Regions from separate parts of the Mesobacillus sp. ABV4_180 genome, predicted to be linked through region 1. Evidence: predicted binding sites of a transcription regulator. Region 1 holds the regulator's gene; each other region holds the start of a gene.

Region 1 (2,203 bases):
CCTCAACCATGCTGACAATCTGCAGCACCATGGAATCCGAATCAGAAAGCTGCAGTTCCCCATGGTGTGATATGCTGTATAACTTAACATGCTCTTTCAAAATACAGTGAAGGATCGCGACCTTCGCATTTCCTCTTCCAAGACGTGTCTCATCCTGGATGAGCAGGGCACCGATGGTCTTGTCCTTAATCAGTTCCAGCAACTCCAAGATGCCTTCCCTATCAAGGTCATAACCACTAGCCTGTTCCTTAATGATGCCTGCTACTTCGAATCCATACTCTCCTGCCAGACGAAGCAATTCTTCCTCCTGCCTGGCGAGCGATGTCTCTTGTGTTTCCTTTGTTGTGCTAACCCGGCAATATATAATTGCTTTCATGTTGTCACCTTATTTCTAATTACTATTTATCTTTCAGCTCCGGCAATCTGTGTAGGTTCAAAATGTTCAGCCATGACAGGGATGACAAGTTCATCACCAGGATGGATCATTTGTCCGGCAATCCCGTTTTCCTTCTCTACCCAGCTGACGAACTCATTCTCCGATAGATTATGATCATGAGCAAAAGTTTCTGCAAGCTCCCATAAAGATTGCCCTTCTTCTATAGTAACAGTAATGTATGCATCCTCGTTATTTAAATGGAACTTAGCAACAAGTGAAAAAATCAAGCTGACAGCAAGCAGTATAATTGCGAAAGAATAGTTTTCCCATAGTTTCTTCATATCCAGCACCTCTTAACGAATATATGTTCGCTTTATTTGTTTTTATTATAAATCGAACATTTGTTTTGTGTCAACTCAAAATTCGAACTTATGTTTGTATCCGTGAGATGGACATGGTATAATAAGGACAAGAAATTATACGAGGTGCGTGAATATGACAAAATTATCAAAACGGCAGCAAGATATTTTTGAATTCATAAAAGGTGAAGTCAAGAAAAAAGGGTATCCACCATCCGTACGCGAAATCGGCGAAGCGGTCGGGCTAGCCTCAAGTTCCACAGTCCATGGCCATCTGGCAAGGCTCGAAAGCAAAGGTTTGATCCGCCGTGACCCAACTAAGCCGCGTGCAATAGAAATTTTGGATATCGAAGAGGATAGCCGAATCCCTAAATATAATGTAGTGAACGTACCTGTGGTCGGTAAGGTAACTGCCGGTATGCCAATCACGGCAATTGAAAATGTAGAGGAGTACTTCCCTCTTCCTGACCGTCTTGTTCCACATGATGAGCAAGTTTTCATGCTTGAAATTATGGGAGACAGTATGATTGAAGCCGGAATCCTTGATGGTGATTACGTAATCGTGAAGCAGCAGAAAACTGCGAACAACGGAGATATCGTTGTAGCGATGACAGAAGATGATGAAGCAACTGTAAAACGCTTCTTTAAGGAAAAGGACTACTTCAGATTGCAGCCGGAAAATTCAACGATGGATCCCATTATCCTTCGCAATGTTTCCATCCTTGGAAAAGTCATTGGTGTTTACCGTCATATGCACTAAAAAAGCAAGCGGCCTCCGCTTGCTTTTTTACATTCTATGAAACTCTTATTGGCGGTAAAAACCTGAACACTAGCTCTCGCTCGCTGCATTTGAATCCTTTTTATGCTTAACACCTTTACTTTTATATGGTTTGGCACTTTTTGCTTTATTCGCGCTCGACTGCCAGCGGTTCCAGCCTTTTTTGCCAGTGCCTCTTCCAGTCCCGCCCTTACTCTTTGCTTTACTCATTAAATCATCTCCAATGTTTTTCTGTTTTAATTTTTACCATTATTCTTGGTGCTTAACCTAAAGCAATATTCAATTATTGTGCAAAAAACATTTACCTAACTATGAGAACAGCACATTTATTGTATATTTAGGTTCCTACCCTATCATCTTGTCCCCTTGCACATAAGATATTGTGTACCACCAGTTGACAAGGGAAGGAGTTGATACAAATGGGATGCAATCGAAATAACAATGATGTAGCGGGCATCTTTTTCCCTAGCAGGGATCGAGATCGGGATCGGGATCGAGACCGCGATCGGGATAGAGTCCGGGCTACTGTTGATTTTGATGATCTTTGCCGTGCAGTTCGCCGTTGCTTGATCAATGATTTAGTTGCAGGTGCCCGTGATGATCGCGATGATGACAGGGACAGAAGGCGCCACCGGAGATGCGGCTGCGGTTTCTAATTTGAAAGTAGATAGCAAAAAGGAATCCCGAAAG
Region 2 (2,203 bases), 1.4 Mb from region 1:
TTCCATCTGTTTCTCACCCTTCAATCATCTTTTTTATCTTAGGCTCAGTTAAATTTGGCTGTTGATTTTCGTTCCAGGCGCATCGCTTTCCGCGGGCAGTCTGAGAGCCTCCTCGGCGCTTAAGGCGCCTGCGGGGTCTCCCATGACTTGCTCATCCCGCAGGACGTTGATTGAACTTCCTCGAACCGGCCCACTCACGAGGAAAATGCGTTAGCATTTTCAGAGGAGTCTTCGCGCCTTCCACTACAATCAACAGGTAAAAAAATTCAACATGAGGCAATAACAGAGCCTTATCTTAAAAGCTTCTGCAATGCCATTTTAATGTATTGGTCCGTTGTCAACTGTTCCTTTTTCAAGTCTGGCATGATCTTGCGAATTTCTTTTTCAGAATAGCCAAGCGCCTTCAAGGCCAGGACAGCTTCGTCTAATTCGGTCGAATGGCTGACTGCTGCAGCTACTTCATCGGCATTGAAAAGGTTAGGGAAAAAGTCTGGAACGAGGTCATGCAGCTTTCCCTTCAGATCCAAAATCATTTGTCTCGCTGTCTTTTTCCCTACACCAGGGAATTTGACAAGGAAGGATTCATCTTCATTTTCAATGGCCTGTACCACTTGTTCAGGCTCACCGGATGCAAGGATGGCCAGTGCACCCTTTGGACCGATTCCGGATACATTAAGAAGCCTGGTAAAAAGTGCTTTTTCTTCTCGGTTCTTAAAACCGTAAAGGGCAATAAGATCTTCACGCACATAATGATATGTATAAATACGAATCTCTCTGCCTGCTTCTTTTGTAAAAACGAACGGGTTCGGCGTCATGATTTGATAGCCAATGCCGTTATTTTCAACAACTATATATTCAGGACCGACAAAATCGACGGTTCCTTTGATGAATTCAAACAATATTCTCGCCCCTCTGCTTTGCTGTACCTCATTTTAACATACAATTTTTAAAGGTATGAATAAAATTATGCTAAAAAGGCGAACGTATGTCCATTTTTCAATTCAGAGTTTATATTTTCTGGAGGGAAGCAGGCATCAGACACAAATAAGAGCCAGTCAGCCCGGCTCTTCAAGGTTTTTCGTATATGGTTTGAACGTTTCCAGCACTTCCTGATAGCATTGTTTACTTTTGATTGGAATTCCTTTTTTCAATTGATCGTGTTTGAAGCTTTCTAGCCTTCCAAGGTCAATCTGAAAGAATGATTGGATGATATTTGAACCTTCAGGCCTTCCATTGAAAATCGTCAGGACTCCTTCGTCCGACAGGCCAAAATAGCCATTGGCTTTCAGGAGAGGAGAGATATCATCAATGTCCTGCCTGAATACGGCCTTTTCCACTTCCATATCGACAAGCTGCCATTTATCGTACTTTGCCCAGAAATCTTCCATCGACCAAATGGTTTCCCTGACTTTTTCCTCGCTCATTTCCCCGTCAAGATAAACCCTTTGCAAAATGATCGTAACCTCAATAGGTTCTTCGGCTTCATTTTTTGATGCTTCAGGCTTCTCAGCAAAAGCAGGTTCTGACTGAAGTGCAAACCGGCAGCCAGTAAAACTGATCAGTAGCAATACAGCTATGCCGAACGCTTTTAACCTATTATTTGAACCCATTGCTGTCCACCTCTCTTTATTGTTCTTTTGAAATATAGGATGAATCCTTATTCAAACATAGTTTAGCCAAATTTATCTTGTTTATCCTTATTCCCCAGAACCATTTCGTAACGTTCTAAAAATGGACATAAAAAGAAGGCTAAGCGTTTGCCTGCCTTCCCTTTATACTAATTATTCAGGTTTATGCTTTCACGCGGATTTCCGTTCTTGCGGTCGTAATCGATATTTCTTGTCCTGCTGAATGTTCCTTCATCTTTCATGATGCGCAGCTGCCTGCCTTCGATGTATGGCATTACAGCTTTCCTGATTGCTTTCTTTGTTTGTTTTTCCAGCGAATCATCCTTATAGGTAACAGCAATTTCAACTTCCCTTCCGAACAAAATGGATCTGACTTTATCCACATTATCGACGGATTCAGCAGCAATCCCTACTTTTCGCGCCAGCTTATTATCTTGTTCGGAATTGCTGTAAATTCCTACTTTCCCACTGCCCCTATCTTCATTCAAGTGGCCATGATAATTCAGATCCCCGCGGCTGTAACGATTATCCCTTTGGAAAAAGTTGTGGTCATGGTCAGAACGCGGAACCGTCGG
Region 3 (2,203 bases), 490 kb from region 1:
GGCCCCTGCCGTCCGTACAGTGGTTAAGTGTCCCGCAACAAGCGAATGTTCGGCAGAGGCAGTTATATTTTAACACAACTTTGTTGGAAAAATACAATTTGAAGAGTGGATACTTTTATTTTTATTTGGAATAGTGTTATGATAACAATGATTTTACCATAAGGAGATGATTTTCATGGCTAAAAAAGGATACATACAAATGCAAAATGGTGAGAAAATCGAATTTGAACTTTACCCAAATGAAGCTCCAGGAACAGTTGCGAACTTTGAAAAGCTTGCAAACGAAGGCTTCTATAACGGTTTGAATTTCCACCGCGTAATTCCTGGGTTTGTAAGCCAGGGAGGGTGCCCTCACGGAACAGGAACAGGTGGTCCAGGATACACAATCAAGTGCGAAACTGAAGGAAACCCTCATAAGCACGTACCAGGTTCACTTTCAATGGCACACGCTGGAAGAGACACGGGCGGCAGCCAGTTCTTCATCGTTCACGAATCACAGCCACACTTAAATGGTGTTCATACTGTATTCGGTAAAGTAACTTCTGGTTTGGAAGCTGCTAAAGCTATGCGCAATGGCGATGTAATGGAAAAGGTAGTTGTAACAGAAGAATAAGAAATACGGAAAGAGCCTTTGGGCTCTTTTTTTGTACTTATTTACCCATTGAACCGAACGTATGCTCTTGTTAAAATGAAGGAGATTGAACTTGCTTAAAAGAATTAAATGCGACAGTCTAATATTCAATGAATTTGACTAAACTATCTAATTTGTTTAAAGTTAGATTAAATAGTCTAATTTTATTAATGTTGGGTGGAATGGCAATGCGACCAGCTTCTGTATTCATAATGGATGTATCGAAGTCTTCCTCTGCATTGGATGGGGATAAATTAAGCAGTTATTTAGGGCACCTCGAGACATGGATTAAAGCATGGTTTGGCAATTCAGGCCTGGTGAAAGTGAAACATCGTTCTGGGGATGAAATCATACTTCTCGCTGAAGGCTATTCGTCTGCCTTTGTCACTGCATTTTATATTAGCCGGATATGGAGTTTTAGTGATAATCCGCCATATTTTGGGCTCGCCTTTGGCAAGATTGATAAAAGAGTAGATGAAATAGATATTGAAAAGTGGATTCATCCATTGGTGAAAGACGCAAGAAATGCGAATGACCATCTAAAGAAACAGAAAGAAAAAGAATCCTTCTTTTTTCAGGTGAATGATGAAGGGTCAGAGCTGCGTACATTAATGAGGGGATTGCTCAGGATCCAGCATGTATTGAGCATGCAGCAGACGGAGGTCCAACGGCTAGTTTGCTCTCTATATCTCGTATATGGAAAACAAAACGCTGTTGCTGACCTGCTAGACCGAACAGCACCTACGATTTACAGCCATTTTAAGAAAGGTCATAGCGAGCATATTCTAGAGAGTTTCCGTGATATCGTTGAAGTGTTGGACTCCATTCAGGCAAAAGAATTCCCGGATTTTAAGAATGGACAAACGAAGGAACTCGAAGCAAATATCCGAAAAAATATCAAAGACCAGGTACAGTATGTATTCAGCCTCTAAGTTCTGGTGAAAGGAGCAGGAATGCTTATATTAAGTTTAATCATTGCCCATTTAATAGCGGATTTTTACCTGCAGACAGATCTAATGGTACAGAATAAGCTGAAAAACTTGAAAAAGCATATACTCCATCATCTCGTTATGAATATTGCTGTCCTGACAACAGGCTGGCTTTTAATGGGTCAACATTATGACTTGGTAAAGGCTGTCGTGTGGCCAGTACTTTTCATAACGGGGACTCATCTAATTATTGACATTTTAAAGATCAAGATTTTGGACCAATATTCAGTCCGCGAAAACTTTAATAAGCTGTGGTTTTTTGTAATAGACCAGCTGATGCATTTCTCCATCCTGTTGATCGCATTGCAGCTTTTCTGGGGAATTCCACTAGTTTCAAATATCGATAGATTTATACAGCTGCTGTTTGAGCAAGGGCGACAATTGGACACAGTAAATTCAATCCTTGTCATTGTGGTCATCGTAATACTGGGAACAACAGTTAGCGGCCATATAATCCGCATCCTGCTTGGATCCCTGCCTGGGCAGCTGTTGACTTTTGAAGGGAAATACACCTTTAAAAATGAGCTTAAGGAGACTGCGTATCCCCCGAATAGCATTGGCGAAAGAGGTTTGTCTGAGCAAT

Evidence for each region. The regulator LexA, encoded in region 1, represses DNA repair genes until DNA is damaged. The targets are predictions, from matches to a motif close to CGAACATATGTTCG.
Region 2: ruvA (Holliday junction branch migration protein RuvA) is a predicted target of LexA. The motif match lies at 979-992, and genes of this name have one in related genera.
Region 3: ACXAEA_RS12110 (sigma-70 RNA polymerase sigma factor region 4 domain-containing protein) is a predicted target of LexA. The motif match lies at 668-681, and genes of this name have one in related genera.

What each region holds. Positions count from the first base shown of each region.
Region 1 covers NZ_JBSWTJ010000001.1:2,865,932-2,868,134, forward strand. The annotation lists gene ACXAEA_RS14740 (YneB family resolvase-like protein) at 1-376, opposite strand, end outside; gene yneA (cell division suppressor protein YneA) at 403-717, opposite strand; gene lexA (transcriptional repressor LexA) at 872-1,495, shown strand; gene ACXAEA_RS14755 (DUF3934 family protein) at 1,565-1,723, opposite strand; gene ACXAEA_RS14760 (hypothetical protein) at 1,933-2,169, shown strand.
Region 2 covers NZ_JBSWTJ010000001.1:1,477,087-1,479,289, reverse strand. The annotation lists gene ruvB (Holliday junction branch migration DNA helicase RuvB) at 1-6, opposite strand, end outside; gene ruvA (Holliday junction branch migration protein RuvA) at 291-899, opposite strand; gene ACXAEA_RS07325 (BofC C-terminal domain-containing protein) at 1,056-1,610, opposite strand; gene ACXAEA_RS07320 (YhcN/YlaJ family sporulation lipoprotein) at 1,778-2,203, opposite strand, start outside.
Region 3 covers NZ_JBSWTJ010000001.1:2,375,402-2,377,604, reverse strand. The annotation lists gene ACXAEA_RS12115 (peptidylprolyl isomerase) at 176-613, shown strand; gene ACXAEA_RS12110 (sigma-70 RNA polymerase sigma factor region 4 domain-containing protein) at 820-1,563, shown strand; gene ACXAEA_RS12105 (DUF3307 domain-containing protein) at 1,585-2,203, shown strand, end outside.